2 regions of the Rossellomorea sp. FM04394 genome follow, and region 1 is predicted to be linked to the other one. Evidence: a T-box and tRNA genes for the amino acid it is inferred to sense, from the RefSeq annotation. Region 1 holds a T-box; the other holds one or more tRNA genes.
The links. A T-box is a leader RNA that pairs with one kind of tRNA and senses whether it is charged. The one in region 1 lies ahead of ACCB35_RS15685 (valine--tRNA ligase), so its partner is inferred to be a tRNA-Val.

Region 1 (15,921 bases):
GGATCCTGAACAAGTAGGTGAAAAAGTGGCTGAAAGTTTAACAGAACTGGGTGCTAAAGCTCTTATCGATCAGGTGAAAGAGGAGCTTGATCACTAATGAAGGGGAAAGGGCCTTTAGAAAATATAAAGGTTTTGATTACTCGTGGCAGTGAGGGATCCAGTGAAACGGCCTCCCTCATTGAAGTCGAGGGAGGGATTCCGGTTGTGGTGCCTCTCCTTCATTTTCAACCTCATGAAGATAAGTGGGAAAAGAATCTTCACACAACCATACATACGTACGAATGGATTATTTTCACCAGCAAAAATGGAGTTAGATTCTTTCATCAAGCATTGAAACGATTACAGCTCGATCTATCTTCTTTTTCCGGGAAGTTTGCTGCTGTTGGAAGTAAAACCGAACAATATTGCAAGAAATATGGAATCCCTGTTACCTTTGTGCCGGAACATTTTACAGGGGATGACTTTGCAGAGGAATTCATTTCGAAAGTGAAGCCGTCAGGGGACGTCCTGATACCAAAAGGGAACCTGGCGAGAAACGTCATTGCTTCAGAGTTAACTTCTGCAGGAGTACCCTGTCAGGAATGGATTGTCTATGAAACCGTCCTTCCAGAAGGGAGCATCGGGCAGTTGAAGGATATCATTGAAGAAGAAAAACTTGATATCATTACGTTTACCAGCTCATCAACGGTTCACCATTTTATGAAGGTGATCGATCAGTATAGCCTTCATGATGAAATCCAAGACATTCCCATTGCGTGCATTGGCCCCATTACAAAAAATACGGCTGAAAAGTACGGATTGCATGTAAAAATCTGTCCAAGCATTTATACTGTAAATGAAATGGTAAACGATATGAAAGAATTTATTACGAATAGATCATTAAAATAAAGTTTTATTTACTTAGGAGGTTTATACATGAAAGATCTGCACTTTAACCGTCATCGTCGCCTGCGTCAATCAGACAATATGCGTGCGTTGGTAAGAGAAACTCATCTAAGAAAAGAAGATTTAATCTATCCATTGTTTGTAGTGGAAGGGGATAATATCAAGAATGTCGTTCCTTCCATGCCTGGAGTTTATCATATTTCCCTTGATAACTTAAAAGCAGAGATGGATGAAGTGGTTTCCTTGGGTATCAAATCCATTATTCTTTTCGGTGTTCCAGCTGAAAAAGATGAGGTGGGAACACAAGCGTATCATGACCACGGGATCGTTCAACGGGCAACACGCTTTGTGAAAGAGCATTATCCCGAACTGGTTGTGATTGCTGATACCTGCTTGTGTCAATATACCAGTCACGGTCATTGCGGAATCGTGAAAGACGGAAAAGTATTGAATGACCCAACCCTTGATTTATTAGCGAAAACGGCTGTAAGCCAGGTTGAAGCGGGTGCCGATATCATTGCCCCTTCAAACATGATGGATGGATTCGTAGCGGCGATCCGTCACGGATTAGATGAAGCCGGCTATCACGATGTGCCGATCATGTCATATGCCGTCAAGTATTCTTCAAGCTTCTATGGCCCATTCCGTGATGCAGCACACTCCACACCTCAATTCGGAGATCGCAGAACCTATCAGATGGATCCTGCCAACCGCCTTGAAGCATTAAGAGAAGCACAGTCGGATATTGAAGAAGGCGCAGACTTCTTAATTGTCAAACCTGCCCTATCCTATTTAGATATCATGAGGGAAGTGAAAGACCGTTTTAATGCACCCGTTGTCGCTTATAATGTAAGTGGTGAGTACAGCATGGTAAAAGCAGCGGCTCAAAACGGCTGGGTAAACGAACAGGAAATCGTAATGGAAAAGCTGACAAGCATGAAACGTGCGGGTGCAGACCTCATCATCACGTATTTCGCAAAAGATGTAGCGAATTGGTTATCCTAATTGGTGGAAAGTTCCTGTAAGGATGACTGAAAGATCACTAAAGGAGGAACCGATATTGCGTTCATATGAGAAATCGAAGCAAGCGTTCAAAGAAGCAGTGGAATTAATGCCTGGCGGAGTGAATAGTCCCGTACGAGCATTCAAATCCGTAAAGATGGATCCCATTTTCATGGAAAGAGGAAAAGGGTCTAAAATTTACGATATCGATGGAAATGAATACATTGACTATGTTCTATCCTGGGGACCGCTTATTCTTGGTCACAGCAATGACCGTGTGGTGGAGTCCATTAAAAAAGTAGCGGAAAATGGGACAAGCTTCGGTGCCCCGACGGAAATCGAAAACAAGCTTGCCCAGCTTGTGATTGAAAGAGTACCAAGTATTGAAGTCGTGCGTATGGTGTCTTCCGGTACGGAAGCGACGATGAGTGCCCTTCGTCTGGCTCGCGGATACACAGGCCGCAATAAAATCATCAAGTTCGAAGGCTGCTACCACGGTCATGGTGATTCTTTATTAATCAAAGCAGGGTCCGGTGTGGCGACTCTTGGCCTGCCTGACAGCCCTGGTGTACCTGAAGGCGTGGCAAAGAACACGATTACGGTGCCTTATAATGACTTGGAAAGCATCCGCTATGCCTTTGAACAATTTGGAGATGATATTGCCGGAGTCATTGTAGAGCCTGTTGCCGGAAATATGGGTGTCGTTCCACCTCAGCCCGGCTTCCTGGAAGGCCTGCGTGAAATCACGGAGAATCATGGTTCCCTGTTAATATTTGATGAAGTCATGACCGGGTTCCGTGTCGGGTACGGATGTGCCCAGGGCTACTATGATGTAACACCTGACTTAACTTGCTTAGGTAAAGTGATCGGTGGGGGTCTGCCGGTAGGTGCATATGGCGGTAAGGCTGAAATCATGGAGAGAATTGCTCCGAGCGGTCCGATTTATCAAGCCGGAACCCTATCTGGAAATCCATTGGCAATGACAGCTGGATATGAAACCCTGAGCCAGCTGACTCCTGAAACGTACACAGAATTCTCACGCAAAGCAGACCTGTTGGAAGAAGGCTTAAAGAAAGCGGCAGAAAAGCATAACATCCCTCACAGAATCAATCGTGCAGGCTCCATGATCGGAATCTTCTTCACGAATGAAGAAGTAACCAACTACGAAGGTGCCAAGTCATCAGACTTGGAGATGTTTGCTGATTACTACCGTGAAATGGCCCATGAAGGTGTATTCTTACCACCTTCACAATTCGAAGGACTATTCTTATCGACAGCTCATACAGATGAAGATATTGAAAAGACCCTCGAAGCAGCAGAAAAAGCGTTTGAGAAAATCAGTAAGAAGTAAAGAAGATAGCCGATCCTTTTTTAGGGATCGGCTATTTTTATGGAGTGAGGGCTGGGAGGAATGTGACGAATAATGTAGAACGGTTGATATCTTGAAAAAACGGTTGATAAAATGAAAGAACGGTTGATAAATCCATTTGAAAGTAGATATATCAAAATAACGGTCGATAAATCCAAACTACTAACATCAATCCGAAATACCCCCCAGTTTCTAAATCTAAATCCCTACACTCACCACAACTTTTAGTTTTCCTATCATAATCCTCCTTTTCGTTTCATAAAGTGATAATGGCATTGTTTACTATTTCTTTGTTTAGAACTGGAAGGAGGAATTTCTTTTGTCACAAGAACAACAATCGTGTTTGCGATTTTCTTTGGAAGAATCAATTTGGTTTAAAAAAGGACAGGAAGTTGAAGAATTGCTATCTATCTCCTTAGATCCTCATATAACGATTCAAGAACAAGAGCAATACGTACTTATCAGGGGTAGTCTTGATCTTTCGGGTGAATATTTACCCACCTCACCGAGAGGAGAAGAAGAGGATGAGTTTGAAGCTGGTGGAAAGTTCGTTCAAATTGTAGAAAAAAGGGAAAAAGGTGAATATGAATTTGTCCATCGTTTCCCGGTGGATGTGACAATTCCCAAAAATCGAATTGCTAATTTAGGAGACATCGATGTGTTCGTTGAGTCATTTGACTACATCGTTCCTGAGAATGCATGCTTAAAATTAAATGCCGATTTAACGATTACCGGGATTTATGGAGAACAGCAGACGCATCCTCCCCTTGAAGCTGAATATAGCAGAGAGGAAGAATACGAGCCGCTTTACCGTTCGAGTGCAGTGGCCGAAGTAGAAGAAGAAACAGCGGAGGAAGAAGTAGAAACAGAAGAAGAGCAAGAAGAAAGAGAAGAAGTATACGAGTATGAGAACTACGACGTCGAAGAATTAGCGGGGAACGTTGAAGAGGATGAAGAAGAAGAGGATTTTGAAGACGCCGAGTACCAGCCGTTTAACCTTGAAGGACGGACCCCTCCTGCCGGAGAAGAGGATGAAATACCGGTACAGATTCAATACGATGCCCATCCGACTCATTCCTATGAGGAAAATTATTTCCGGAAAGAAAACGTGTTTGAACTGCCGCAGCATGAACTGAGCGAGTCATCGGAAGAGCAGCCTGCCGAACCAAAGGCCACCTACACCCCGCCTCCTAAATACAAGCAGCAGGAGGTCGAAGAAGAATCCTCCTCCTCACCCGCAGTAGAAGCGGAGATGGAAGAAGGCGAGGAAGAAAAGAAAAAGACTAAAGGTAAAAAGAAATATGAAAGCATTTCATTGACCGATTTCTTTGCAAGAAAAGATGAGGAAAAGGGTGCAACGTTACGGGTATGCATTGTTCAAGAGGGTGAGACCCTGGACTATATTGCAGAAAAGTATGATTTGACCATTCCGCAGCTATTGAGGGTCAATCAACTTGAAGCCAATCAAGACGTCTATGCAGGGCAGGTTCTTTATATCCCGAAAAGCGAGTACGTCTTCAAGGGTTAAAGGATTCGGGTAAAGTCGTTCCCATTTTTAAGACCCATGAATAGCGTAATGGATATATAAAAGAAACAATGGGGCTGACACCAAATTCATTGGAGTTAGTCCGTTTTTTTTAGAAAAGTAATCTTAGAAGGTGAGAGGAATGGTACAAACGCTTGATGGATTAAAGCATGTCTTACAACCTTATGGCGTCGAACCCCATTTTGTTGAGAGCTACGGGAAGATCTCCAAAGTGTTTTCCAATAAAGGCACACTGGCTGTTAAGCAGATCCCTGCCCAGACTGGTGTTGATTTTGTCCGGAATGTGCAACTATTGTTTCAGAGGGGATATAACCGAATTGTCCCGATCTACCCGACCTTGGATGGGCGTTATGCGGTATGGAATGAAGGGGAGTTATACTATGTGATGCCCTGGCTCTTGAACCTGGAAAGGGAAGATCAATTTGAAAAGCATCAGAAAATGTTCAGGGAATTGGCAAGGTTGCATACTCTTTCGTCTCAAGAAGTGAAGATTGATAAGGAAGAGAGAGAATCTCATTACGAGCAGTTGACATCCAGGTGGGATAAAGAACAGCAGTTTCTCGATGAGTATGTTGAAGCATGTGAAAAAACAACGTATATGTCCCCTTTTCAATTGCATTTCTGCATGTATTACAAGGATGCCACTCAAGCGTTGAAATTTTCACGCAAGATGCTTGATGAGTGGTATGAGGAGACGAAGGAGCTTGAAAAGGTGAGGACCGTCATCACTCACGGAAAGGTTTCCACGGAGCACTTTCTATTCGATGAAAGAGGCTTGGGGTATTTCCATAACTTTGAGAACTCAAAGATGGCTTCTCCATTTCATGATCTCTTGCCGTTTTTGTCGAGAACATTGAAAACCTATCCTAAGTATTACGAGGAATGTGTCGAGTGGCTCACCACCTATTTTCAGCATTTTACAGTACGCAATGAAGAGCGGCTCCTGTTTATGAGTTATTTAGCTTATCCAAGCTCTGTCATTGCAGTGGTGGAAAAGTATTTTCATACACCGAAGGATAAGCGGAATGAACGGAAATCACTCAAGAAATTGCAACGGCACTACTGGCTGCTGAAAAATACGGAATACGTGGTCATGCGGTTGGATGAAATGGAAAAACAGAAGCAGGAGCAGGCGGCTGAAGCAGAATAAAAAAAGGACTGGCGAAGTCCAGGTTCGTCAGTCCATTAAATCCAATCGAAATAAATGGCAAGCCCTATACCGATAAAAAGGGTTAAAAGAAGGACATCGAAAGTGGTTGGAAGCAAGATGGTCCGGACCCCTTGGAAGATGGTAAAGGGAATGATGAATTGCTTACATATCAACCTGGCGTTTCCCATCCATTTCTGCATGGTATATTGATTGATTTTTTTCATATTCGACCACTCACTTTCCTGGGTATATTCACTACTTTATCTTATGATTTCAATGCGTAATGGTGCCTGGAGTAGGCGGAATGAATATTTTTCAGGAAAATTGGCGATAATGATTGACGAAAGTTTATCTTATCCTATACTATAATGAGTAAATAAATAATTACGAAAAGCAATGAACAGGAAGAGTACATTGATTCTTACTTTCAGAGAGGAAAATCGTTTGCTGAGAGATTTTCTACGTTAAGACAATGGAAGGTCGCCTGGAGAGCTGTTTCTATGAATAACAGTAGTAGAAGCCGGTTTAAAGCCGTTATTGATTGTCGAGAGTTCAGGATGCTTATTTTTCCTGAAAAAAAAGGTGGTACCGCGAATGGAATCCTTCGTCCTTTTCATAGGACGGGGGATTTTTTTATTTTTTTAGAAAAGTGTAGTTATTCGCACTAATATAGGAGGAAAACAAATGGAAACTCAAGACCAGCAATTATCTATGCCGACAAAATATGATCCCAATGCCATTGAGCAAGGCAGATACAAATGGTGGCTGGAAGGTAAATATTTTGAAGCCCAAAATGATAAGGAGAAGGAGCCTTACACAATCGTCATCCCTCCCCCGAACGTAACGGGGAAACTTCATCTTGGTCATGCTTGGGACACAACCCTGCAAGATATACTCACAAGAATGAAGCGCATGCAAGGTTACGATGTATTATGGCTGCCGGGTATGGACCATGCAGGAATCGCAACACAGGCGAAAGTGGATGAAAAACTTCGCAATCAAGGCATTTCACGCTATGATTTAGGCCGTGAAAAGTTCGTGGAAGAAACGTGGAAGTGGAAAGAAGAATATGCCGAGCATATCCGTCAGCAATGGTCCAAGGTTGGATTAGGCCTTGATTATAGCCGTGAACGTTTCACGTTGGATGAAGGTTTATCGGAAGCTGTACAAAAGGTATTTGTCGACCTTTATAACAAAGGCCTGATTTACCGTGGTGAATACATCATCAACTGGGACCCGGCAACGAAAACGGCCCTTTCAGACATTGAGGTTATCCATCAGGATGTACAAGGTGCATTCTATCATATGAAATATCCGCTGGCTGATGGAAGTGGGCACATTGAAATTGCCACAACCCGCCCGGAAACCATGCTTGGTGATACGGCCGTTGCGGTTCACCCGGAAGATGATCGCTATAAACATCTAATCGGTAAAACCGTTACCCTTCCAATCGTGGGTCGTGAAATTCCGATTGTAGGAGATGATTACGTTGATATGGAATTTGGTTCCGGGGCAGTGAAAATAACGCCTGCTCACGATCCGAATGACTTTGAAATCGGTAATCGCCACAATTTAGAACGTGTTCTTGTGATGAACGAAGACGGAACCATGAATGACAAGGCGGATAAATACCAAGGGATGGATCGTTTCCAATGTCGTAAGGAAATCGTGAAAGACCTTCAAGAAGCCGGCGTTCTGTTCAAAATTGAAGAGCATATGCATTCAGTCGGTCACTCGGAAAGAAGCGGAGCTGTGGTTGAGCCTTATCTTTCCACTCAGTGGTTCGTTAAGATGGATCCTCTGGCAGAAGAAGCGGTAAAACTTCAGCAGGAAGAAAACAAGGTCAACTTTGTACCTGACCGCTTTGAGACGTCTTACCTGCGCTGGATGGAAAACACGCGTGACTGGTGCATTTCCCGTCAGCTTTGGTGGGGACATCGCATCCCGGCCTGGTATCATAAAGAAACGGGCGAAATCTATGTAAACAACGAAGCGCCGGAAGACATTGAAAACTGGACACAAGAAGAGGACGTACTGGATACATGGTTCAGTTCAGCTCTATGGCCGTTTTCTACAATGGGCTGGCCTGATCTGAATGCAGAGGACTTTAAACGCTACTACCCAACCAACACACTTGTGACGGGATACGACATCATCGGATTCTGGGTATCACGCATGATCTTCCAAGGCCTGGAGTTCACGGGTGAACGTCCATTTAAAGATGTACTGATTCACGGACTCGTTCGCGATGCAGATGGACGTAAGATGAGTAAGTCATTAGGAAACGGTGTAGATCCAATGGATGTCATTGAAAAGTACGGAGCAGATTCACTTCGCTACTTCCTATCTACAGGCAGCTCACCGGGTCAGGATTTACGATTCTCCTTTGAGAAAGTAGAATCTGTATGGAACTTTGCAAATAAAATCTGGAATGCATCCCGTTTCGCCCTTATGAATATGGATGGCATGACATATGACGAAATTGATTTATCAGGTGAAAAATCAGTTGCTGACAAATGGATCCTTACTCGTTTAAATGAAACGATTGAAACCGTAACACGTTTAGCAGATCGATACGAGTTCGGTGAAGTTGGTCGCGTCCTTTATAACTTTATCTGGGATGACTTCTGTGATTGGTATATTGAAATGGCGAAACTGCCTCTATATGGCGAGGACGAAGCAGCTAAGAAAACGACCCGTTCGATTCTTGCTCATGTACTCGACAACACAATGAGACTTTTACACCCGTTCATGCCGTTTATTACCGAGGAAATATGGCAGAACTTGCCGCATCAAGGCGAATCCATTACGGTCGCTGCATGGCCGACAGTTCAAGAAGACCTGACAGATCAAGCAGCAGCGGAAGAGATGAAGCTTCTCGTTGACATCATCCGTGCCGTACGTAATGTCCGTGCCGAGGTTAACACGCCGATGAGCAAGCAGATCAACTTGATGCTGAAGGCTAAAGATGCACATACGCTAACGATCATCGAGAAGAACAAAGCGTATATCGAAAAATTCTGTAACCCGGAGAAGCTTGAAATGGGTACAGATTTAGAAACACCGGAAAAAGCGATGACCGCGGTCGTTACAGGTGTAGACTTATTCCTTCCATTGGAAGGGCTGATCAATATCGAAGAAGAGATTGCCCGCCTGCAAAAAGAACTGGAGAAATGGACGAAAGAAGTTTCCCGTGTTCAAGGTAAGCTGAACAATGAAAAATTTGTAAGCAAAGCCCCTCAGAAAGTAGTAGATGAGGAAAAAGCAAAAGAAAAAGATTATTTGGAAAAACAAGCGACTGTCAAAGCCAGAATAGAAGAGCTGAAATCAGTTTAATTGTGCCGAGTGAATAAAGGTTAAGAAGAGGGCTTTAAAAGAAGGTCTGATTGTTACAGGGGAGATCCTATCCGCAATCAGACCTGATTAGAGCCCTTTTTCTAATGAAACCTGACAGAGGGAGTGAATAAGAAGTGTTAACCTATGAAAAAGCCGTTGAATGGATACACTCAAGACTCAGACTAGGAATCAAACCAGGGCTAAAGAGAATGCAGTGCTTGTTAGAGGAACTTGGTAATCCTCATGAAAGAATCAAAACCGTTCATATCGGGGGAACAAACGGTAAGGGGTCCACTGTAACCTATCTGCGAAATGTATTGCAGCAATCCGGGTATTCTGTAGGCACGTTTACCTCACCTTATTTTGAGAGGTTTAATGAGAGAGTCAGTATCAATGGAGAGCCTGTTTCAGATGAAGACTTAACTCTTCTTGTGGAAAAAACAAAGCCCATTGCCGAGAGCATGGAACAATCCGAATGGGGAAGTCCATCTGAATTCGAGGTCATAACAGCCATGAGCTTTTACTATTTTGCCGAAGTGAAACCTGTCGATCTCGTCCTTTATGAGGTTGGACTCGGTGGAAGACTCGATTCAACGAATGTCATCACCCCCATGGCTTCAGTCATAACGAGCATTGGCCTTGACCATATGCAATTCCTGGGGAACACATTAGAAGACATCGCCTTTGAGAAAGCCGGTATCATCAAGGGCTCCGTTCCTGTCATATCAGGGGTCCACCAAGAAGAAGCAGCGAATGTGATAAGAGATAGAGCGTTAAAAATGGATAGCGATTTATTTGAACTTGGAAAGGATTTTTCAGTGGAACGCCTTTCGATCCTTGAAAAAGGTGAAAGATTTTCCTATCACTCATCTTCATTGAATGAAACGTACGAGCTTTCGATGATTGGCACTCACCAAATGAACAATGCGGCAATGGCCATAAAGGTAATAGAACTGCTTACTGAAAAGCAGGTCATTAAAGTAGAAGGGACACACATAAAAGCTGGATTGAAAAAAGCGTCATGGCCGGGAAGGATGGAACTCCTTTCGGATAAACCGGAAATATATATAGATGGTGCTCATAATCCTGAAGGAATCAAGGCCTTGGTGAAAACGATCCAGGATCGCTTTATGGAGAAAAAGGTGACGGTTCTATTTTCCGCATTGAATGACAAAGACTTACAGCCGATGATTTCCAATCTCGAAGAAGCAGTCGATGCGATCGGGTTTACGACCTTTGACTTTCCAAGAGTGGCTTCAGCAGAAGAGCTTTACGGATTATCTTCCCATCACCATAAGGAAGAAGTTCCGCATTGGAAAGAGTATCTTCACGAGAAAATCCCCGAGCTGAAAGAAAATGAAGTACTGCTCGTGACAGGTTCTTTATATTTTCTATCTGAGGTAAAACCCTATCTTCTTAAAGAATTAGAAAATTACAGAAAAAAGTAAGTGACTTTATAGGACTGCTTTGATAAACTATTCTTAAACTTGTGACTATTTAACTAGTGTAGTATGATCGGACTATATTAAATCGAACGGGACCTTTGGGGGATAGACATGACATTATCAGTAAAAAAGAAGCTGTACATATTGCTGGCCTGGCTAGCCGTTGTACCTGCTGGATTGTATTTTACTTATCGCTACTATCCTCCTGAAAATATTGCAGGAAATGAGCTGGAGCTTTTAACCTTAGTGGCTTTTGCCACCTTTATCCCACTCATGCCCATTGTGATAAATGGTGCCACCATTTTCTTCATCCAGTGGGTGACCCTCGTAGGGTTTATAAAGTATGGATTATTTATTGAGATCGTCCTCATGCAATTCTCTATTATCCCATTGCTTATCCGACTCAGGCTGACCAAAACCGATTGGCATAGAATTCCCTTGAATTCAGTGATGTTCTTTCTTGTTTCGTTAGTGAGCGGCCTCATCTATTTTCTATTTGGTGGAGAAGTGGGATTAAGGAATATCGGTCAATTACTATTTCCGATTCTCAGTTATCAAATCGTTTCGATCATGATCAATCAAATTCTACTTTTGTTGTATCAACACTATGTAGTGAACAATGATGTCCGGTTTTACAGCAAGGATTTCGTTTGGGACTTTACCGCAAACATGATCATGTTCCCTCTCTCATTATCTCTCTATTATTTAACGTTTGAACTGGGAGCCTTCGCTTCTCTATTGATCGGTATCCCTTTTGTGAGCTTATCTATCATCTTAAAGCTCTATAACTCTTCTGAAAAAATCAATGAATACCTTCAAAAAGCGGGTGAAATCGGTCACCAATTAACGGAAAGCCTGAAAGTAAAAGAAGTGCTTGATATATTCATCGAGAGAATCATTGAGACCCTGCCCGTTGAGTATGCATATATCCTTGATTGCCAGGATGAAGAACTTGTTCTCTTAAGGCGTGTAGAAAATGGTGAAATGAAGGCGAATAACCTGCGTCCATTAAAGAAAAGCCAGGGAATCAGCGGTGTAGTGTGGGAAACCGGGACGTCCGTCCTTTATACTTCCCGATCTGAATGGACCGACATAGCTGAAGGGTATATGCCTGATGGAGTGGAAAGCGTTTTGTGCGTTCCCATTGTAAGAAGCCAAAAGGTAAGAGGGATTCTTCTATTGGCCTCTTCCAAAAAGAAAGCCTATGAAAAATATCAATTGATGATCGTCGATATTTTATGTTCCTATTTAGGAGTGGCAATCGCAAATGCAAGGCACCATGAACGGACGAAGAAAAACAGTGAAAGATGTGCCCTGACAGGACTATACAATTACCGCTATTTTGAAGATCTCCTGACGCTGGAGTTCAATCATCTCGATGCTGGGAAAAGACAAAGTCTCTCTCTCATCATGCTCGACCTGGATCACTTTAAGGTGATTAACGATAACTATGGTCACCAGAGCGGTAACGAAATCCTGATTGAACTTGCCGACCGCCTTCGCACCCTTATTGATTCAAGGGGAACAGTTGCGAGATATGGAGGGGAGGAATTTGTCATCCTTCTTCCGGATACGAAACAGGATGAAGCACTCCGACTTGCTGAGCATGTGAGAGGTGCGATTGCCAATGAGCCCTTCACCCTCCATGACAGCCTGGACGAATCCAACAAACGAATGATGGTCAGGATCACAGCGAGTATCGGGGTCTCGACAGCACCGGAGGACGCCGATGATACGCTTGCTCTTATCCGCCATGCGGATCGGGCATTATATACAGGTGCCAAGCAGGCTGGGCGGAATCGGGTGGCTCAGTATGTGAAATGAATCCGGAGAACACCTTCCTGCATGGGGGAGGTGTTTTTTTGTATGAACGAAAATTATGACTTTTCTTCTATTTTTTTCTATTAATAACAGATAGTAGCTTTTCATTTGCAAGTGTATATACTAAAATAGTAGTAGTCGAATTTTGTTAATTTTCATCGAATTATACTTCTAAGTTCCTACTTCATCAAAGTTTAAATCAGCTTTCAATCATTCTTCAAAACATCTAAAAACCAATAAGGAAAATGTAAAAAAGGGGCATCTGTGATGAGTAAAAGAATACCTATTACAAAGCTATCCGTATTTTTAGTGTTATGCAGCATAGGTTTATTCAGTCTTGCTCATCTGGGTGCTTTTGCCTATGATCGCTTCCTATCACCGACTCAACCCGTTTCCGATAGTGGAATGAAAGACGTGGCCGGTCTTTCTGATCAAAATACAGAAGATAAACAAGGTGGCGAGACTCATGCCGCGTCCATTGAAACCATTTCGGAGATCAACGTCAATGGTCTACCATTAACACCGGGGCTTCAGCAGTTCATTGATTCGTACCCTGAGATTGTAATAGGAGGGACCTCACCGTTTTCCTTACTGGAGTTTATTGAAGGGGAAGGATTCACTGGAGCAACTGACCAGGATCTCAGCACTCTCGCTTCATGTCTTTATGAGCTGATGCTGCCGTCAAACTTTGAGGTGATTGAGAGAAATCAGAGCAGGGAGCTTCCTGATGGTATTGAATTAGGATTGGAAGCTTACATAAATAAAGAGCAGGATAAGGACTTTATTTTCTCAAATCCTAACGATGGATCTTATACGATCATACTTCAATGGCAAGGGGATGTGCTTTCCATCTCACTGACAGGTGCCGAACTTCCATATAGGGTGACCGTGGATCGACGGAACGAGCAGTCATTTAAACCGAAAGTGATCAAGCAGTACAGTCCATATTTACATTCAGGTGAAATAATGGTGACAGAAGAAGGCCGAAATGGAATGCAGGTTGAAGTATGGAGAAGCTTTCAGACGATGAAGGGTGAACTTCTCAAGGAAGAGAAAGTATCAGAAGACTTTTACCTACCCGTTCATAAAGAAGAGTTACATAGTATGAAAGATTACGTGGCAGGGGAAGCGGTCGATGTTTCAGGGGCGGGTGAAACGACTTCTGAGGTCGGAGAGCAGGTATCCCAGGACAGCTCAAATCCTCAAAAGAGTCCATCTAATCAAGAGGAAGATGAAAAGTCGGATTCAAATTCTGCTTCACAGAAAGAGGAGTCCAATGCTTCTTCTTCTGAAAAGGATCTACCAGAGACCGATATGAAATAAGAAAATGACAGGCAGGCGGGATAGCATGGCGCAAGAGCGGAAACGTTTAGGCGATTTATTAGTTGAATCAGGTTTGTTGACAGAAGGAAAGCTTCAAACGGCTCTTAGGGAAAAAGGGATCGATCAGAAGCTGGGAGATGCAATTTTACAAAAAGGATACATTACGGAGCAGCAGCTGATTGAAGTGCTGGAGTTTCAACTGGGCATACCTCACGTCAGCTTATTTCGATACCCGTTTGACCCAAAGCTGTTTCATTTGATTCCAAAAGAAGTGGCCAAGCGGAACCTAATCATCCCGCTAAAAATAGAAGGAGATAAGCTGTTTGTGGCGATGGCAGATCCAATGGATTTCTACACGATCGAGGATCTGAGATTGTCCACTGGATTCTATATTGAGACATCCATCGCAACAAAGGACGATATCCTCCGTTCAATCAATAAGTATTACGATTTGGATGAAAGCTTTGAAGAGTTGAAAGGGATGGGGAATGAGCCTCCTCCCTTAGAGGATGAAGCTTTGACAGATCAGGACTCCCCCATCGCGAGACTCGTCAATCAATTGCTATCCAATGCCATGACGCAAAAGGCGAGCGATATCCATATCGATCCCCAGGAAACAAAAGTACATATACGCTACCGGGTGGACGGCATCTTACGGACAGATCGATCCCTCCCCAAGCATATGCAAAGCATGCTGACGGCCCGCATCAAAATCATGTCTCAATTGGATATCACGGAGCACAGGGTACCTCAAGATGGAAGAATTAAAACGAACATCGATTTCCGCCCGATCGACTTAAGGGTATCCACACTTCCGACGGTATACGGGGAAAAGATCGTCCTCCGTATACTGGACCTGAGTTCATCGTTGAATGACCTGGGGCAGCTTGGCTTCAACAGCTTGAACCTTAAACGATTTCAAGACCTGATTGATCGGCCCACCGGGATCGTGCTTATTACAGGTCCCACTGGTTCAGGTAAATCTTCCACTCTGTATGCAGCGTTGAACAAGCTGAATAGTGAAGAGGTCAATATCATTACCGTCGAGGATCCGGTTGAGTATCAACTGGAGGGGATCAACCAAATTCAGGTGAATACCAATGTCGGCCTTACTTTTGCTGCAGGCCTCAGGTCCATCCTGAGACAGGATCCCAACATTATCATGGTGGGGGAAATCCGTGATAGAGAAACGGCTGAAGTAGCGATACGGGCATCACTGACGGGACATTTAGTTCTCAGTACGATCCATACGAATGATTCCTTGAGTACCGTGACCCGCCTGATCGATATGGGGGTCGAGCCATTCCTGGTCGCGACTTCCGTAAGTGGAATTGTCGCTCAACGGCTTGTCCGGAAGGTGTGCCGGGATTGTGCACAGGAAGAAATCCCCACAGTGAGGGAGAAAGAAATCTTTGATCGCAGAGGCATGACCATCGAAAAGGTCATCCGTGGCAGAGGGTGTGCTTCGTGCAATATGACGGGCTATAAAGGAAGAATGGCCATTCATGAAGTACTGGTCGTAAACGATGAAATGAAGAGGATCATCATGAATAATGAATCCCTTTCCACATTAAGGGAAGTTGCCATCAATCACAAAACCATTTTTCTTTTGGATGATGGATTGTTTAAGGTGAAGCAGGGATTGACGACGACAGAGGAAATACTGCGTGTAGCAATAGAGTAAAGAAGGTGTATGACTTGAAGGAACGGATAGATCATCTATTACGGGCGGCATTTGAATTAAAGGCCTCTGATATTCATTTAACAGTAGAATCGGCACCGGTTTTCCGCATTCATGGAGACTTGAAGAGGTATGGGCAGGATGTGCTGAAGCCGGAAGATACAGAGCAAATGGCTAAAGCCATTGTTCCCGAGCATTTATGGACGGAATTCAAAGAGCGGGGGGAAATGGACTTTTCGTATGCACTCCCAGGTGTCTCGCGGTTCCGTGTGAATGCCTATTTTCAACGATCTTGTATTTCCATTGCCTTACGGGTTGTGCCTAGGAATATTCCGACCCTGGAAGAACTGAAGCTCCCGCCTG
Region 2 (15,921 bases), 1.5 Mb from region 1:
GCAATCGCTACGACAAGACGTTCCTGCTGGAGCTTATTCATCAGATAATGAAATCCTTTTCCTTCATCCCCAATAAGATTCCCTTTTGGCACCTTACAATCTTCGAAGATAAGTTCGGCTGTATCCTGACAGTGCAAACCAACTTTATCCAGCTTTCTTCCCCTGGAGAATCCGGGTGCATCCCTTTCAATGGCGATCAAACTGATACCTTTGTGAGACGGGCTGATGGTCGTATCTGTTTTACATGCCACAATCACCAGATCCCCTTGTATACCATTTGTAATGAAGGTCTTTTGACCATTCACAATATAATGGTCCCCCTCAAGCTTGGCCGTCGTTTTAATCCCTGCTAAATCTGATCCTGTACCAGGCTCAGTCATGGCAATGGCCGTAATCATTTTTCCACTCGTGCATGCGGGGAGCCACTTCTTTTTCTGTTCGTCACTTCCATATTCAGATATATATGGGACCACAATATCATTGTGCAATCCTATCCCGATCAAACCAGAGCCCACCCGTTCCAATTCTTCATTAATAATGACGGAAAATCCCCAATCCACTCCACTTCCACCGTACTCTTCGTCAATGTCGGGACAAAGAAATCCTTGCTCTCCCATTTTCGTCCAAAAGACCCTTGGAACCATTCTGTTTTTCTCCCAATCATCATAATAAGGATAAGCTTCTTTAAGTAAAAACTTTCGAAGTGCACTCCTGAATATGCTATGATCCTCCGATAAATAAGGATGTTTCATGCGTACTCAACCTCTTTTCATATGGGATTCCATTTATTAAGCGTTTTCATTTTCACCAAAAGTGAATGAACATGCATTCATTAGTGGTTAACATTCACCATAGTTTTAAATGGTTACTTAGGCTGCATCCTAATCGCGCCGTCTAATCGGATGGTTTCACCGTTCAGCATTGGATTCTCGAGTATACTCTTTACTAATTGAGCATATTCAGAAGGGTAACCGAGCCTTGGTGGAAATGGCACCATTTTCCCAAGCGAGTTTCTTGCTTCATCAGGCAGCGTGTCAAACATCGGAGTATGAAATAATCCTGGCGCAATCGTCATCACTCTGATACCATCCCTTGCAAGCTCCCTGGCAATCGGAAGTGTCATCCCGACTACTCCACCCTTTGATGCACTATAAGCAGCCTGACCGATTTGCCCGTCAAATGCCGCAACTGAAGCTGTATTGACGATAACCCCTCTCTCCCCATGCTGGTTTGGAGTATTCCCCATCATCCTATCCGCAGCTAAACGAATCACATTGAACGTACCAATCAAATTAATCTCAATCACCTTGGAAAAATGCTCAAGAGAATGAATCCCCTTTCTTCCTACCACTTTCCCAGGCGGGGCAATCCCTGCACAGTTCACCACAGTATTTACCCCCCCAAAAGCCTGTATGGCCCCGTTCAAAGCCTCTGAAACCTGATTTTCCTTTGTTACATCTGTTTGATAAAAACCAATGGATTTCCCATACTCATGTTTTAACGCAGCTGCTCTCTCTTCATTGAGATCCAGGATATAGGCCTTACCACCTTCTTCAATAATCCTTCTTACTGTAGCTTCACCCAGACCGGATGCACCACCTGTCACCAAAGCCACTATTTCTTTCAATTCCAAGATAAGTCCCTCCACTCATATAAAAGCATATACATTAATTTTAGCGTTGTGTGGAGGAAAAAGATATAATGTTTTTAAAATTCTGTCTACTCAAAATCCTTCCCTTACTTACCAAGGATAACGAAATATCACTTGTTAAGAATAAGAATGTAACAACCATTTACAATTTAGGAGGAAACAACGATGACTAATAAAAATGATAATCGTGAACGAAAAAATAAATACCCAAACAATAAAAAAAGCGGTACTGAATTCTCGAAAGAAATCAATATCCGCAGTGAAGTAACGAAGAAGGATTTAGGAAAGAATCAATAAAATAGTACGGGTTTTTATTGAGTTCAAAGATAAAAAAAGCCTGAAGAAGAGACGATTTTTGTCTTATGATCCCATAAAAAAACAGACTCACGAATGAGTCTGTTTTTGGATGTGTAAAGTTAGATTATGCTTTACGAACGTTAGCTGCTTGTGGTCCACGAGCACCTTGTTCAACGTCGAAAGATACTTCTTGACCTTCGTCAAGTGATTTGAAACCTTCACCTTGGATCGCTGAGAAGTGTACGAATACGTCGTCTCCACCTTCAACTTCGATGAATCCGAAACCTTTTTCTGCGTTAAACCATTTTACTTTACCATTTTCCATGTTTGTTGCCTCCTAAAGTGCGTTACACACAATGTATTACTATTCTTGCGATATCAGGTGAAAACCAAATCTTGTTCTTCCCTCGTATACCGGACAAAAATAATTCTTCTATAGAATAACAGTAATGAAACAAATAAGCAAGTTCTTCAAGGAGAAGTTTTGAAAGTCAGACCTCTCACACGACCTTCCCCCATCAAATGTTTTTTATAGTTATTAATGAATACTACCTATATGCCCATTAAAGCGCTAACAATATTTTTATCAAGATTTATCCTTAATGAGACTCTAAAATGAAGGATAAACTGTGGTATAATGAGAGAATATGAAAGGGAGTGCCCAATGAAATCCACAAAAAATCGGTTTAGTAATGGCGCAATGGTTACGATAAAGGAAACTGGAGAAACAGTGACAATATTGAAATGGCAATACGTTAAAAACATGAAGCGATACTCGTATATCGTAAAAGAACATCCTGGCACGTTTTATTTTGAGGAAGAATTAGAAGTCAACTAACAGAATGATCATATCATAATATAATTTTTCAAGGACTCTTACGTGAATGCCAACAGAGTCCTTTTTACTTTTAAGGGCATGACAGTGCTGGCTGTTTAATACTTAGAATCCTTGATAAAGATTTGATCTCCATATAAAAGAAGAAAGCCTGCATCTTTATAAAGATGCAGGCTTTCTTTATGTATGACCTGTGAGGGATTCGAACCCACGACCCCTTCCCTGTCAAGGAAGTGCTCTCCCACTGAGCTAACAAGTCGCAATGGAAGGTATATATTAAATTATAGTCATGATTAGAAAAATGTCAATCATTTTTTATTCTAAACATTTATTTTCTGAGAATCCGCGAATAAAAGAACGTTCGTTCGTATATACTGTGAGTACACTTCCAGGAGAGGAGCCCCAAATGAATACGGTATTACAACGCTCATTCATGGACCAACGCCCCATTGTAATCATCTATATGACTCCTGAATCCATTTGCACGAAAAGAAAGATCATCGTTAAAAAAATCGATGAGGACATTATTCTTGCCTATTGCTTTTTACGAAAAGAGTTTCGGAGATTCAGACTACATGATATTTTGGCCGCTTATCCCCTTCTTCCTTATACAAAACGGACCATATCCTAGTTGTAAACTAAAATGCGTGAGGCCGACCTAATTAGGTCAGTCTCACGCATCTTTGTTTATGCTGTTGCATTTTTTGGTGCTTTGTCTTCTCTTTTAATGAAGAATTGTAACGCGAGCATAACAGCAAATAATACTAAACCAATGATGTCTGTGCTTCCCTCCGGATAGATCAGCATTAAACCGGCTGCTACACAAAGGAAACGTTCAACAACATACACTCTTCGGTACCAATACCCGATCATACCTGCACCAATGGCCATCATTCCGGTTATGGCCGTAAAGACAACCCATAATAACCTCGGGATAGTTGTATCAATCATCAGCAACTCAGGTGACAGTACGAACATATATGGAATGATAAAGGCGGCAATTGCTAATTTAGCAGAATTGACCCCGGTCCGTATCGGCTCTCCTCCTGACACCCCGGCGGCGGCAAATGCTGCAAGAGCCACAGGCGGCGTGATATCTGCAATGATACCAAAGTAAAAGACAAACAAATGGGCCGCTAACTCAGGTGCACCTAACAGGATGATCGCCGGTGCAGCGATTGTCGACGTGATTACATAGTTAGCTGTTGTTGGTGATCCCATCCCTAACACAATCGATGCAATCATCGTAAACACCAGAGTCAGGATTAATTTACCTTCTGTTGAATTTGTTAAGTCTGCAGCAAGGTCTACTAAACCATTCGCAAGTGTAAGACCTAAACCGGTTTTCGTCACTACCCCTACAATCATCCCTGCAGCAGCAGTCGCTACAGCTACGGAAAGAGCGGTCCGGGCACCATCTACCAGTGCGTCGACTGCATCTTTAAAGCCAATCCTTGTCTCTTTCCGGATCGCGCTGATCACGATTGTAGCAACAATTGACCAAAGCGCTGCACGCATAACACTCATACCGCTGACTAATAAAATAATGACTGTAAGAATCGGCATTAACAAGTAGATTTTCTTTAATACTTCTTTACGATTCGGCATTTCTTCGTCTGAAAGACCGCGCAGACCGATTCGCTTCGCTTCAAAATGAGTCATGATCCAAATTCCTGTAAAATACAAAAGAGCAGGAATGGTGGCAGCCTTTGCAATATCCCAGTAAGAGATACCACCGATGAATTCAACCATTAAGAATGCTGCAGCTCCCATGATTGGCGGCATTAATTGGCCACCCGTTGAGGCTGCTGCCTCTACTCCACCAGCGAACTCTTTACGATAGCCAAGCTTTTTCATCATTGGAATCGTAAAGGAGCCCGATGTTACAACGTTTGCAACGGAACTTCCGCTGATCGTTCCTTGCAATGCACTCGAGAATATGGCAACCTTTGCAGGACCACCCGTGCGTTTACCGGCGATCGCAACAGCTAAATCATTAAAGTATTGACCCACGCCTGTTTTAACGAGGAAGGCCCCAAATAACAGGAATAGGAAGATGAAGGTTGCTGAAACATATAATGGCGTTCCAAGAATCCCTTCACTTGTGAAGAACATCGTTTTAACGATATCGTCCCAATCATAGCCTCTATGTGCCAGGAATCCAGGCATCAATCTTCCATAATACATATAGAGAATGAATGAAGAAGCAATGATGGTGATGGGCAAACCGACGGCACGACGGGTTGCTTCTAATACTAAAATCATCGCAGCAAAACCAACGTAAAAATCAAGTGATGTCATTAATCCTACTCTGCTGACAATGTCATCCTGCATGATCGGCCAGTAAGCACCAATCCCGACAGATATGATAGAGAGAACGACATCATACCAAGCCACTTTATCTTTGCGTAAATTTTTCTTTCTTGCCGGGAATAATAGAAAGACAAGTGATAAAGCAAACCCCAGGTGTATGGATAATAATAATTGTCTAGGGATGAATTGAAAGATTGATGCTACTAATTGAAATAATGAAAATGCTAATAAACCAAAGAATATGATCCATTTGAACAGTCCATGATGAAGCTTTCTCGTCGATGATTCAGGATCATACTTTTCTAGTAATTCTTGTTGTTGTTCGGAGGTTAACGATTCGAATTCTTTATCTTTTTCCAACAACAGTCACTCCTCTCCACTGATCATAAAGTGATTGTTTCTTTAATTGAAGCCGGACGACAGATCCTTTATCGAAATAGTCGGCTAAAGGATAGGCCTTACCATCGATCACGAGTCGATGATTGGCAACTACCTGCCCGATTCGGATATCAATGTACGGAAACACTTTATTCATATTTGAAATTAAATATTTTCCTTCTTTTGTTACTTTGAAGGTTTCATCTCCTTCTGCATTTGCAGGCATACCTATCGCAGTATCTTCATAAAGTAGCTTTGTTTGTTGAATTTGATTAGTAGATTGGCGATAAAACTCTTCTACTTCTGAGAGATGAATAGAATGGGTGTAACGAACCGAAAATGAATGATCGTCAGGAAGTTTGAAAAGGGCGGCGGTCCCATCCGTATTCCTAGGTTCGATTACTATGAAAATTTGAAAGGGTATAAAGATGATGATTAAGAGAACGGGAATAATGAGAATTGCTCCTGCAAATGAATATTTCTTCAAAACGAAATCCCCACCATTCCATTATTTCTACTGGCTTATTTCTCCAGATATTTAGCCTTTTCCAAAACAAAAGAATAGACCGTTATAAGCGGCCTATCCCTTCGTCCATCTTCTGGTGTGGATTTATTCCATTGAAACGCCTTTTTCATCAAAGTATTTCTTCGCACCAGGATGCAGTTCAATTCCCATACCCTTCAGTCCATCTTCAGCCTTGATTAACTCACCTTTGGCATGAGTGATTGCATCTGTATTTTCAAAAATGGCTTTCGTAACATCATAGATTACTTCTTCGGAAATATCGGCATTTGTTACTAACATTGCACGAACTGCAACTGTTGTCACTGCTTCATCGACTTTACTGTACGTGCCTGCAGGAATTTCATCCTCAGAGTAGTAAGGATACTTCTCGATCAGCTCACTGATTTTGCCGGATTCAACCGGGACGATCGCGATGTCTTCCGTAGCTGCCAACCCTTCAACAGCTCCAGTTGGAGTACCTGAAGTGATGAACGCTGCATCGATTGTACCATCTTGGATACCTGTAGTTGAATCATCAAATGATAGATTACGAGCCTCTAAATCTTCCAACGTAATTCCGTGAACCTCTAAAATTTGTTTCGCGTTCAGTAATGTTCCAGATCCGGCTTCACCGACAGAAACAACTTTACCTTTCAGATCTTCAACGGACTTGATACCTGAATCCTTTGTTGTGACGATTTGAATCGTTTCAGGATATAGAGTGGCAATTCCTCTTGCGTTTTCAACTTTATTATCGCTGAACATTTCAGTTCCTTCCGATGCATAAGATGCGATATCGGTTTGTGTAAAAGCGATTTCAGTTTTACTGTCTTTAATGGCAGCCATATTTTCAGCCGATGCGCCAGAAGTAGAAGCCGAGGATTTGATACCTGTTTCATCTTCAATGATCTTAGCGAATGTTCCGCCTAACGGGTAATATGTACCCCCTGTTCCACCTGTAGCGATTCCAATGAAGTCAACCTCTTTGTTACCTTCACCCTCAGATGATCCTCCACCTGATCCGCCGCCACATGCAGCAAGAACGACAGATAGAACTAGAAGTAGTGCAGTGCTTAGAAATAAACTGCGTTTTTTCATATTCTAATTCCCCCTATTAAATTTTATACGTTAACGAAATAATTGTAACACAGTCTGTAACAATCTTGTCAAATCAAATACATAAACCTTTAACATTTTTCATAAAAAAACTATCCTCACACAGTACATTGCACTCCAGACCCGTAATGTGGCTTGTTCCCATCTTGTCAGTTATTTCACAAATGTATAGAGAATGTATAAAGCGGTTACATTCCCCGCCCGTTTTTTTCATTCATAGGGCATATTTGTCCATAAAAAAACTGAAAAGGAATAATTCCTCTTCAGTCCATCTAGTATATATCAAGATACATTCTAACCTATTAACTCTTCATCCTCAAACTTCATCTTATCTTCTTCTGAGATATTTTCTTCACGGTCCCTCAAGCTATGTGCAATTCTTGAAGATGCATTCGCCGCAATACTTGCCACGATATCATCTAAAAAGGTATGTACACCCTTCCCGTTTTTCGTATCAAGTTCTCGGATGATACCAATCTTATTTTTATCAAGATGACCAAAGGTGGTGACAGCGATGCTTCCATAACCAAGTGCTGCACCCAATGCAATGGTCTCGTCTACTCCAAATAATCCCTCATCTGATTCCACAATCGATTGAAGGGGCTCTGAAAGCTTCTTCTCTTCAGCAAGTTGATCTAATTCCACCCCTACGAGAATTGCATGCTGAATCTCCCTTTTCAACAGCACTTTCTTCACACTGTCGATACAATCTTCCATATTTAATCCATTATTATATGGATACTGCATTTCATAGACGATTTCAGCAATATCCTCTATTAATACGCCCCTATCTTTCAGCCTTTGCAAGGCAGCTTTGGTTACATCTCTTGAATGTACAGGTTTGCTCATTCTAATCCCCCTTTCTTAACAGTCCATCAGCTCACATAAATTATAGCATTGTTTTGAATTTTCGTATTGCAATCCGCTTTAGGGAATTATCCTGGAGAATATGATACAATCTTTCTGTAAACGTTAACACTGATTATAGGAGGCTATCGTCATGACAACCGCAAGAGGAAATGTAACTGAATTAAACCTCTTTAGTAAAGAACTGAATGAAGAGATCAAGATGCTGGTATACCTTCCAGCTACTTATTCTCCCCTCTATAAATATTCACTCCTGATTACCCAGGATGGGAAAGACTACTTCCAGCTTGGAAGAATACCTCGTTTAGTCGATGAACTTCTCGATAATAGGGAAATTGAAAACATGATTATCGTCGGGGTTCCTTATAAAGATGTTGAGGATCGCAGAAGAAAATATCACCCGCATGGTGAAGAAAATGATGCCTATATCCGCTTTTTAGCACATGAACTGGTCCCGTATCTGGATGAGCATTACCCAACCTATCATATGGGAATGGGGCGTGCCCTGGTTGGTGATTCATTAGGAGCGACAGTTTCATTAATGACTGCATTGAAATATCCAAATACATTCGGCAAGGTTCTCCTTCAGTCACCTTTCGTCAACGAGAAAGTGTTAGATGCAGTGGAAAACTTCTCACAACCTCACCTATTAAGCATTTACCATATCATTGGTCAGCAAGAAACAGAGGTGAAAACGACGGATGGCAAAGTAAAAGACTTCTTAAATCCCAACCGTCAGCTCCACCAAACATTCGATCAAAATGGATTCTCTTCCTTTTATGATGAATTCGACGGGGACCACACTTGGAAACACTGGCAGCCTGATCTAAGACGTGCCTTAAAGATGATGTTCAGCTAAACAATTGCTCATCCATCCTGACAAGCATCCACATCAAACGAAAGAGGGAAGCTATTTTTCACATTTTGAAAAGTACCTTCCCTCTTTCGTTCGCCCTATATTAAATTTTTGAAAAATTTGCTATACTATACATATTACAAAGATAGTTAAATAGAGGAGGATTGAAGAAAATGAATTATGGTATAGTCATTTTCCCATCGAAAAAGCTACAAGATATCGCAAACTCTTATAGGAAACGTTATGATCCTCATTATGCTTTAGTTCCACCACATTTGACATTAAAAAATGTCTTTAGTGCAGATGATGATCAGATCAAAGATATCGCTAATAAATTAGCTGCTATTTCAAAGAAATACGATCCATTCAATCTTAAGGTGTATAAAGTAAGTTCCTTTCAGCCTGTGAACAATGTGATTTATTTCAAGGTGAATTCCACTCCTGAACTGGAAGGATTACACGATGATATGCATAGTCAAAACTTCATGGGTGACGAGCCTGAATTCGCTTTCGTTCCTCACATTACTGTCGCTCAAAAGCTTTCGAATGATGAGCACTCGGATATTTTCGGATCTCTCCGTATGCTTGGAATCGATCATGAGGAAACCATTGACCGCTTCCACCTGTTGTATCAATTAGAGAACGGCTCTTGGACAGTATATGAAACCTTCCGTCTAGGAAAGGAAGAGTAAGAGTTGAGAGTAGAAGTTGCCCAAAAAGAAGAACAGATACAAGAGGTATTCAACATAAGAAAGACGGTATTTGTGGAAGAACAAAAGGTTCCCCTTGAAGAAGAAATCGATGAATTCGAAAATGCTTCTACACATTTTGTCCTTTACGACCAAAACCACGCTGTAGGTGCCGGTCGATTCCGTATTCTTGACGGAATCGGGAAAGTGGAAAGAATATGCGTTCTAGAGTCCGCCAGGGGAAAAGGAGCAGGTCGTGAAATTATGCTCGCCATTGAGGAATACGCTAAGGAACAGCCCTTATCTCAATTAAAATTAAATGCCCAGACATATGCAATCCCTTTTTATGAAGGCTTAGGCTACAAAGTTACGTCTGATGAATTTCTGGACGCAGGGATCCCTCATAAAACGATGAAAAAAGAAATCTAAAAGGAACAGGCAATTAAGCCGATCAGCTTAATTGCCTGTTCCTTTTTTACTTCAGCAATTTCCCATATAAAGAAGTATATTACATTATCAACTCGTCGATAATGGGAAAGTGTATGGGAAGGGGGACCCTTATGGAATTCATGTCGATTGCCGTCGAGTTAATCGTAGGATATTTTGCCTTATTGATTCTTACAAAAATCCTTGGTAAAACTCAAATCACACAAATATCTGCTTTTGATTTCATTTCAGCTTTAATATTAGGTGAACTTGTAGGTAACTCCCTATATGATGGCAAAGTCAGTGTGCTTCCGATCCTTACAGCCATTTTCATTTGGGGCAGCTTGATCTTTTTCACTGAGTATTTCACTCAGAAATCGAGACGATTCCGCCATATGCTGGAAGGAACACCTGCATTGATCATTAATAAAGGGAAGATAAACTTTAATGAACTAAAGAAGAATCACTTAGATCTTAATCAGCTTCAGCATTTACTTCGTGCTAAAGATATTTTCTCAGTCAGGGAATGTGAATATGCCCTGTTAGAGTCCGACGGGACACTAAGTGTCATTAGAAAGCCCCTTTATGAAATCGTTCAGCGCCAAGACCTAAATATCCCTGCAAAAACAGCTACTCTCCCACTTTCTTTAATCGTGGATGGAGAAATCGTTTATGATAATTTAAAGCTAGCCGAGCAGAAGGAGGATTGGCTGTTAAACGAAATAAAAAAACAAGGCTTCCTCTCTTCCGAAGACGTTTTATACGCTGAATGGGAAGAAGGAGAAAGCCTGTTAGTTCAAGGGTATTAATGGGGCTTAATGATAAGTTCATTCTCTCTTATCGTGAAGGATAGAAGTTTCTTTCGTTCAAGACTGGTAAGGTAGGCCGTCACCGACGTTCTGAACAAGAGCCATTGCCCCACGTTCGATACAGCTATTTTATGTAATTTCAAAAACTCTTTTATTACTTTTTCAAAGGAATAACCTTCTGACCTCTCATTCACAAGTGTGAGAAGTGAGTTCATTCGTTCTTGATGAAGGTCGATATTCTCCTGGACCGTTTCAACAAAGCTCTCTTCATAGTCTCCGTGACCCGGAATCGCTCCTTTGCAGGATATGTGAAGGAGTTTTTTTAATGAATCCAGGGTTTGATCCGCATCAATAATGAACGGAATCACATGCTTCTCCAATGTCTCCCTGCCAAAATAACTGTCCGCAGCATATAAAATATCATCAACAAGCAGTCCCACCTGACCATATGAATGTCCCGGTAATTCAATAGCTTCAAAAGTGAAAGGCCCGATGGTATTTTGACCAACATTCAATTCGCCATCAATCCTCACTGATTGGCCCTCGAGGAATTTATTTCTCAATTCATTTATGGGATTAGCACCATTGAATAAATAAATGGGCTCCAGGATCGAATTCTCTATAATCGCTTTTTCTATTTTAGGAGCAAATAATTGGAGGCCGTTTTTTTTCTTCAGGTAGTGAGCTCCGCCAAAATGATCTGCGTGGGCATGGGTGATTACACAATAATTCAGGGGCAGGCCTTCTTTTGTTAGGATCTTGATCACTTTCTTCACCGAAGAATCATCCAGTCCGCTGTCAATAAGGAGCCCTTTTCCCTCTTTCACGCAGTAACCTATCGTAACGCTTCCTGTAAATGCGTAGCAGTGCTCAGTAAGGCTTTGTAGTTTCAAGTCATTACCTCCAGATATGTCAGGGGCTCAAGATCAGTTAAATAAAAAACCTCTAAGGAAGGCTGCTCCTTTTGGGATTTTTCAATTTGCCTATATGTGCCCCCCTTAAACTTCTTTATACATATTCGTTAATATGGTTTCCTTTTCCTGTTAACTGGGCTAATAAATTTGACGGGATGGACGGTTTAGTGAATGTTTGGTATGAAGTTTTGCGTTGATTTGATCGATATACATGATTGGATGTTCCTGTCTCTTCAGGATGGGCTTGAGATTTATTTTTCATTGGCTTCACTGGTTGGACGGGTAGAAAGGTGAACGGATGTTTTTCAACCTTTAATTCACGCTCTTGATACTGTTTATATTGATGGTGAGGAATCGGAGCGATATATCCCATTTTCATTACCCCCTTGTTAGTAAATACCCATTTAAGGTTCTGCAATAAACTTTCTAGTGGCTATCCGTTTGCCTGCTGAGATTCTGAAGGAAAGTGTAGAACGTGAGAACGTACACAATAAAAAGAAAGGAGAATTAACATAAAATACGTGCCTGAGCACATCTTTATGTCCATTCTCCTTTATTTCAGATAAATCTTTATTTCTTCCCCTTATTTAACATATTGGAAATGGTTCCAAAGTCTAATTGCTTTCCATCATTCACAATCGACTGCACTATTTTATTTTCCATTTCCTTGTTTACGGGTTTATTAGCAATTTTGGATACGCGTTTAATGACGCTTCTAACCGTTGCTTCATCTTTGAAATTTGCATTTTGTAATGAGTTCGCAAGCTCTAACACTTCGTTCATGTTTACGCCTGTCTTCTTCTCTAAATTCTTAAAAAAGTTATTATTCATTTCCTTCACGCCTCCTTTTAACTATAAGCATCATATGTAAAAAACCCAGGAGCGTGATTATGAATTGATTTTTTTGAAGGTTGAGGATGTTTTTATTTATTTTAGATTGTCTTTACACGATTTTTTTGGAGGAATCGTTGAAGGTTAAAAATCTCTTTGGTATGGTAATTGAATTTAGTGGCCATAAGAATGTTTATTATCGACTTTTGGTCACATATTATCGACTTCCTACCGGTTCAACTTCACCACGTTTATTTTCATCTCACTTTCCATCACCTTTACTGGCACTTCAAACTTATCCATAATTCTCAAAGTGACTCTTCCCCCAATAAAACAAAAAGACAAAATCCCTCCTATGAGGATTCTGCCTTTTGTACCCCTTTCTAACAGAAGCTAGCTCCAACGATAATTAAAAGAATGAAAAGCACAACGATTAATACAAAAGTCGAACCATAACCGCCTCCGCCATAACCGCAGCCACCGTAACCATATCCATACATTTTAGTATCACCTCTCTTTTACCTTTAGTCTCTTATAACATATGTAAACAGAGAGGTGAACGTATGGGCTTTTCGATAATTTATTGTGTGTTTGTCCAATTGTACAAGTCGAAGGTGAGATTTCCCTCACTGTCCAGCTGGGCAAGGAAAATGGATTCAACCTGCAATTGTCTTTTGGTTAGTTCTTTCTGTAACCAGGGCAGGGGAAATCCAACTTCCCGCAGGGCCGCTGCATCTATTTTCCCGTCTGAAATGACGGCCTGTGGAGGAGTTGACTTTGGTGAGATGTTATATAAATCTTCCCGAACAAGGGGCCTCTTTTCTCTTTTGAGCAAAACACTTAGGTCTCCATTGGTATCAAGTGTTGCAAACTCTACGTCGGCAGCACGGAAAACATCTTTCTTCCTCAATTGTTCCAGTAGTTCGTCCACGGAATACTTTTCTTTTTTTAAAGCCTTCTCATCAATCTCTCCATCTTTTATAAATACGGTTGGTTTTCCTTCAGCAAATCTTCTGAACCGAATGCTTTTCAGTGACAAATAGGAGAACAGGAGTGGGAACGCAAACCATAAGAGGATGCTCATCAGACCTTCACTTAATGGCAGGCCAAGATCCATTGAGAGCGTTCCTGCAATGCTTCCAACCGTGATTCCTGTAATGTACTCAAAAAAGGAGAGTTTAGAAAGCTGTTTTTTCCCTAATAATTTGGTAATGGCGAATAGGGAAAGTAAAATGAATATACTGCGTAATGCCACCTCTAAGTACTCAGGCATCAATCTTCACCTCTATTATCCTTTTGGCTTAAAAAGGAGAGCTCCAATGAAGCCGAATATGATTGCGGAGGAGATCCCGGAGCTTGTCACTTCAAACATGCCCGTAAGGACTCCCACTATCCCGTGTTCCTGTGATTCCTGCATGGCACCATTGACCAGGGCGTTGCCAAAGCTCGTTATAGGGATTGTCGCGCCTGCTCCGGCAAAATCTATGAGAGGCTCATATAAACCAAATCCTGAAAAAACCGCCCCGGCCACAACGAGTAAGCTTAGTGTATGGGCCGGAGTTAATTTAGCTACGTCAAACAGCAATTGACCAATCACACAAATGATCCCGCCTATTGTAAAGGCCCAAAAAAACATCGCTAACACTTCGTTTCCTCCTTTCCTTTACATATATTCGATGGAAACTGCATGAGCAATACAGGGGATCGTTTCCCCTTGTTGAAATGTCAGGGGTGATAACAAAGCTCCCGTCGCCACAACTAAAATACGTTTATAAGTTCCTTTTTTCATTTCATTTAATAGATGTCCATAAAGGACGGTAGCTGAACACCCCGGGCCACTTGCTCCAGATTGGACTGGCTGATCATTTCCATATATCAGCAATCCGCAATCTTGAAACTGATGATCCGAGAAGTTATATCCCTTTTCCCTTAACATTTCAACTGCCGTCTGCCGACCGATCTTGGCAAGATCTCCCGTGATGATCAGGTCGTAGTAAGAAGGATCCCTGCCCAGATCTTGAAAGTGACCCTCAATGGTATCCACAGCGGCTGGTGCCATGGCTCCTCCCATATTAAAGGGATCTTTCAACCCCATATCCATCACCTTGCCGATGGTCGCAGATGTAACTCTGGGTGCAAGCGTATTGACTGATGCTCCTTCTCCGATTACCGCATACCCGGCACCGGTCACGGTCCACTGTGCTGTCGGAGGCTTTTGACCTCCATATTCAGTCGGGTAGCGAAACTGTTTCTCTGTTGCGGAATTGTGACTTGATGCCCCTGTAACAATATGATGAGCTCCATGATAGTTAACCAGGAATGCAGATAACGCCAGACCCTCCATGGATGTTGAACATGCTCCGAATAATCCGAAGTAAGGAATTCCGTTTGTTCTGGCAGCGAAACTTGATGGGGTAATTTGATTAATTAAATCCCCCGTCAAGAAAAACTGCACATCGCTTTTTTGGAGAGACTGTTTTTCCAGGGCGATTTGAACGGCATCTTCAATGAGTGTTCGATTGGCTTTTTCATACGTATTCTGGCCCATCCACAGGTCATCATAAAACTGATCGAAGTCCGCTGCTAAGTTGCCCTTCTTTTCAAAGGGTCCACCAACGACACCTGTAGACAGGATGACGGGATGTGAAGGAAATACCCATGACCTTGAACCTTGAAGCATTATATCACCCCCAGTTGTATTAAGATCGTCTTGATTAATGCAACGACAAAAGCAGAAAATACTCCGAATACAATAACGGAACCTGCCAGTTTAAAGATGTTACCGCCAACCCCTAAAACATATCCTTCTGTTTTATGTTCAATGGCTGCTGAAATAACAGAATTTCCAAATCCTGTTACCGGAACCGCGCTACCAGCTCCGGCAAATTGGCCAATATGATCATAGACCCCAAATCCTGTCAGTAGCATTGCTATAAATACCATCGTTGCAACGGTTGGATTTCCTGCCGTCTGCTCAGTAAAGTTGAAGAAATAAATGTACATATACGTAATGGCCTGTCCGATTAAACAGATGAAGCCCCCAACAAAGAATGCCTTGATGATATTTTTCAGGAGGGGGCGCTTTGTTTCATATTGTTTTTCTAACTGTTCATACTTTTTCTGTTCGGGTGTTTTTGGTGCTTTCCCCACAAAACATTCCTCCTACGTTTTTTCCTTTTGAAGCTTCACGATCTCCTGAAACTTCTTTTCCGCGTCCTTCTTTGAAATTGAACCCCTCCTGAGTTTTTCCTTTAGGCGGATCGTTTCAAGAAATATCTTGTAATCACTGGATAAAATAAAGTCTTCACCTGAGTACTTATCTTCTAGATATTTATCCATCTTTTTTTCGATTTTCTTCATATGGAATCTTTGTAAGTGCTTTACTTTGTATACAACGAGTGTTTCTTCTTTTCCTTGAATAACCGCTACATCAT

Region 2: it has a tRNA-Val gene. The T-box ahead of ACCB35_RS15685 (valine--tRNA ligase) is inferred to sense a tRNA for this amino acid. The anticodon was not compared.

Annotation. Positions count from the first base shown of each region.
Region 1 covers NZ_CP168654.1:3,083,607-3,099,527, reverse strand. The annotation lists gene hemC (hydroxymethylbilane synthase) at 1-97, shown strand, start outside; gene ACCB35_RS15715 (uroporphyrinogen-III synthase) at 97-888, shown strand; gene hemB (porphobilinogen synthase) at 916-1,890, shown strand; gene hemL (glutamate-1-semialdehyde 2,1-aminomutase) at 1,946-3,238, shown strand; gene spoVID (stage VI sporulation protein D) at 3,576-4,784, shown strand; gene ysxE (spore coat protein YsxE) at 4,924-5,952, shown strand; gene ACCB35_RS15690 (hypothetical protein) at 5,988-6,176, opposite strand; T-box leader at 6,340-6,567, shown strand; gene ACCB35_RS15685 (valine--tRNA ligase) at 6,637-9,288, shown strand; gene ACCB35_RS15680 (folylpolyglutamate synthase/dihydrofolate synthase family protein) at 9,423-10,736, shown strand; gene ACCB35_RS15675 (diguanylate cyclase) at 10,845-12,557, shown strand; gene ACCB35_RS15670 (hypothetical protein) at 12,822-13,877, shown strand; gene ACCB35_RS15665 (GspE/PulE family protein) at 13,903-15,561, shown strand; gene ACCB35_RS15660 (type IV pilus twitching motility protein PilT) at 15,576-15,921, shown strand, end outside.
Region 2 covers NZ_CP168654.1:1,566,180-1,582,100, reverse strand. The annotation lists gene ACCB35_RS07965 (acyl-CoA dehydrogenase family protein) at 1-752, opposite strand, end outside; gene ACCB35_RS07960 (3-hydroxyacyl-CoA dehydrogenase) at 866-1,633, opposite strand; gene ACCB35_RS07955 (hypothetical protein) at 1,817-1,948, shown strand; gene ACCB35_RS07950 (cold-shock protein) at 2,073-2,273, opposite strand; gene ACCB35_RS07945 (hypothetical protein) at 2,586-2,786, shown strand; tRNA gene ACCB35_RS07940 (tRNA-Val) at 2,971-3,042, opposite strand; gene ACCB35_RS07935 (hypothetical protein) at 3,190-3,414, shown strand; gene ACCB35_RS07930 (TRAP transporter permease) at 3,471-5,456, opposite strand; gene ACCB35_RS07925 (DUF1850 domain-containing protein) at 5,443-5,961, opposite strand; gene ACCB35_RS07920 (TAXI family TRAP transporter solute-binding subunit) at 6,085-7,077, opposite strand; gene ACCB35_RS07915 (phosphatidylglycerophosphatase A) at 7,390-7,944, opposite strand; gene ACCB35_RS07910 (alpha/beta hydrolase) at 8,096-8,821, shown strand; gene ACCB35_RS07905 (YjcG family protein) at 8,992-9,510, shown strand; gene ACCB35_RS07900 (GNAT family N-acetyltransferase) at 9,514-9,936, shown strand; gene ACCB35_RS07895 (DUF421 domain-containing protein) at 10,068-10,742, shown strand; gene ACCB35_RS07890 (MBL fold metallo-hydrolase) at 10,739-11,635, opposite strand; gene ACCB35_RS07885 (hypothetical protein) at 11,751-12,029, opposite strand; gene ACCB35_RS07880 (stage VI sporulation protein F) at 12,227-12,487, opposite strand; gene ACCB35_RS07875 (YjcZ family sporulation protein) at 12,871-12,987, opposite strand; gene ACCB35_RS07870 (DUF421 domain-containing protein) at 13,068-13,760, opposite strand; gene spoVAE (stage V sporulation protein AE) at 13,776-14,132, opposite strand; gene spoVAD (stage V sporulation protein AD) at 14,151-15,167, opposite strand; gene spoVAC (stage V sporulation protein AC) at 15,167-15,637, opposite strand; gene ACCB35_RS07850 (sporulation protein) at 15,650-15,921, opposite strand, start outside.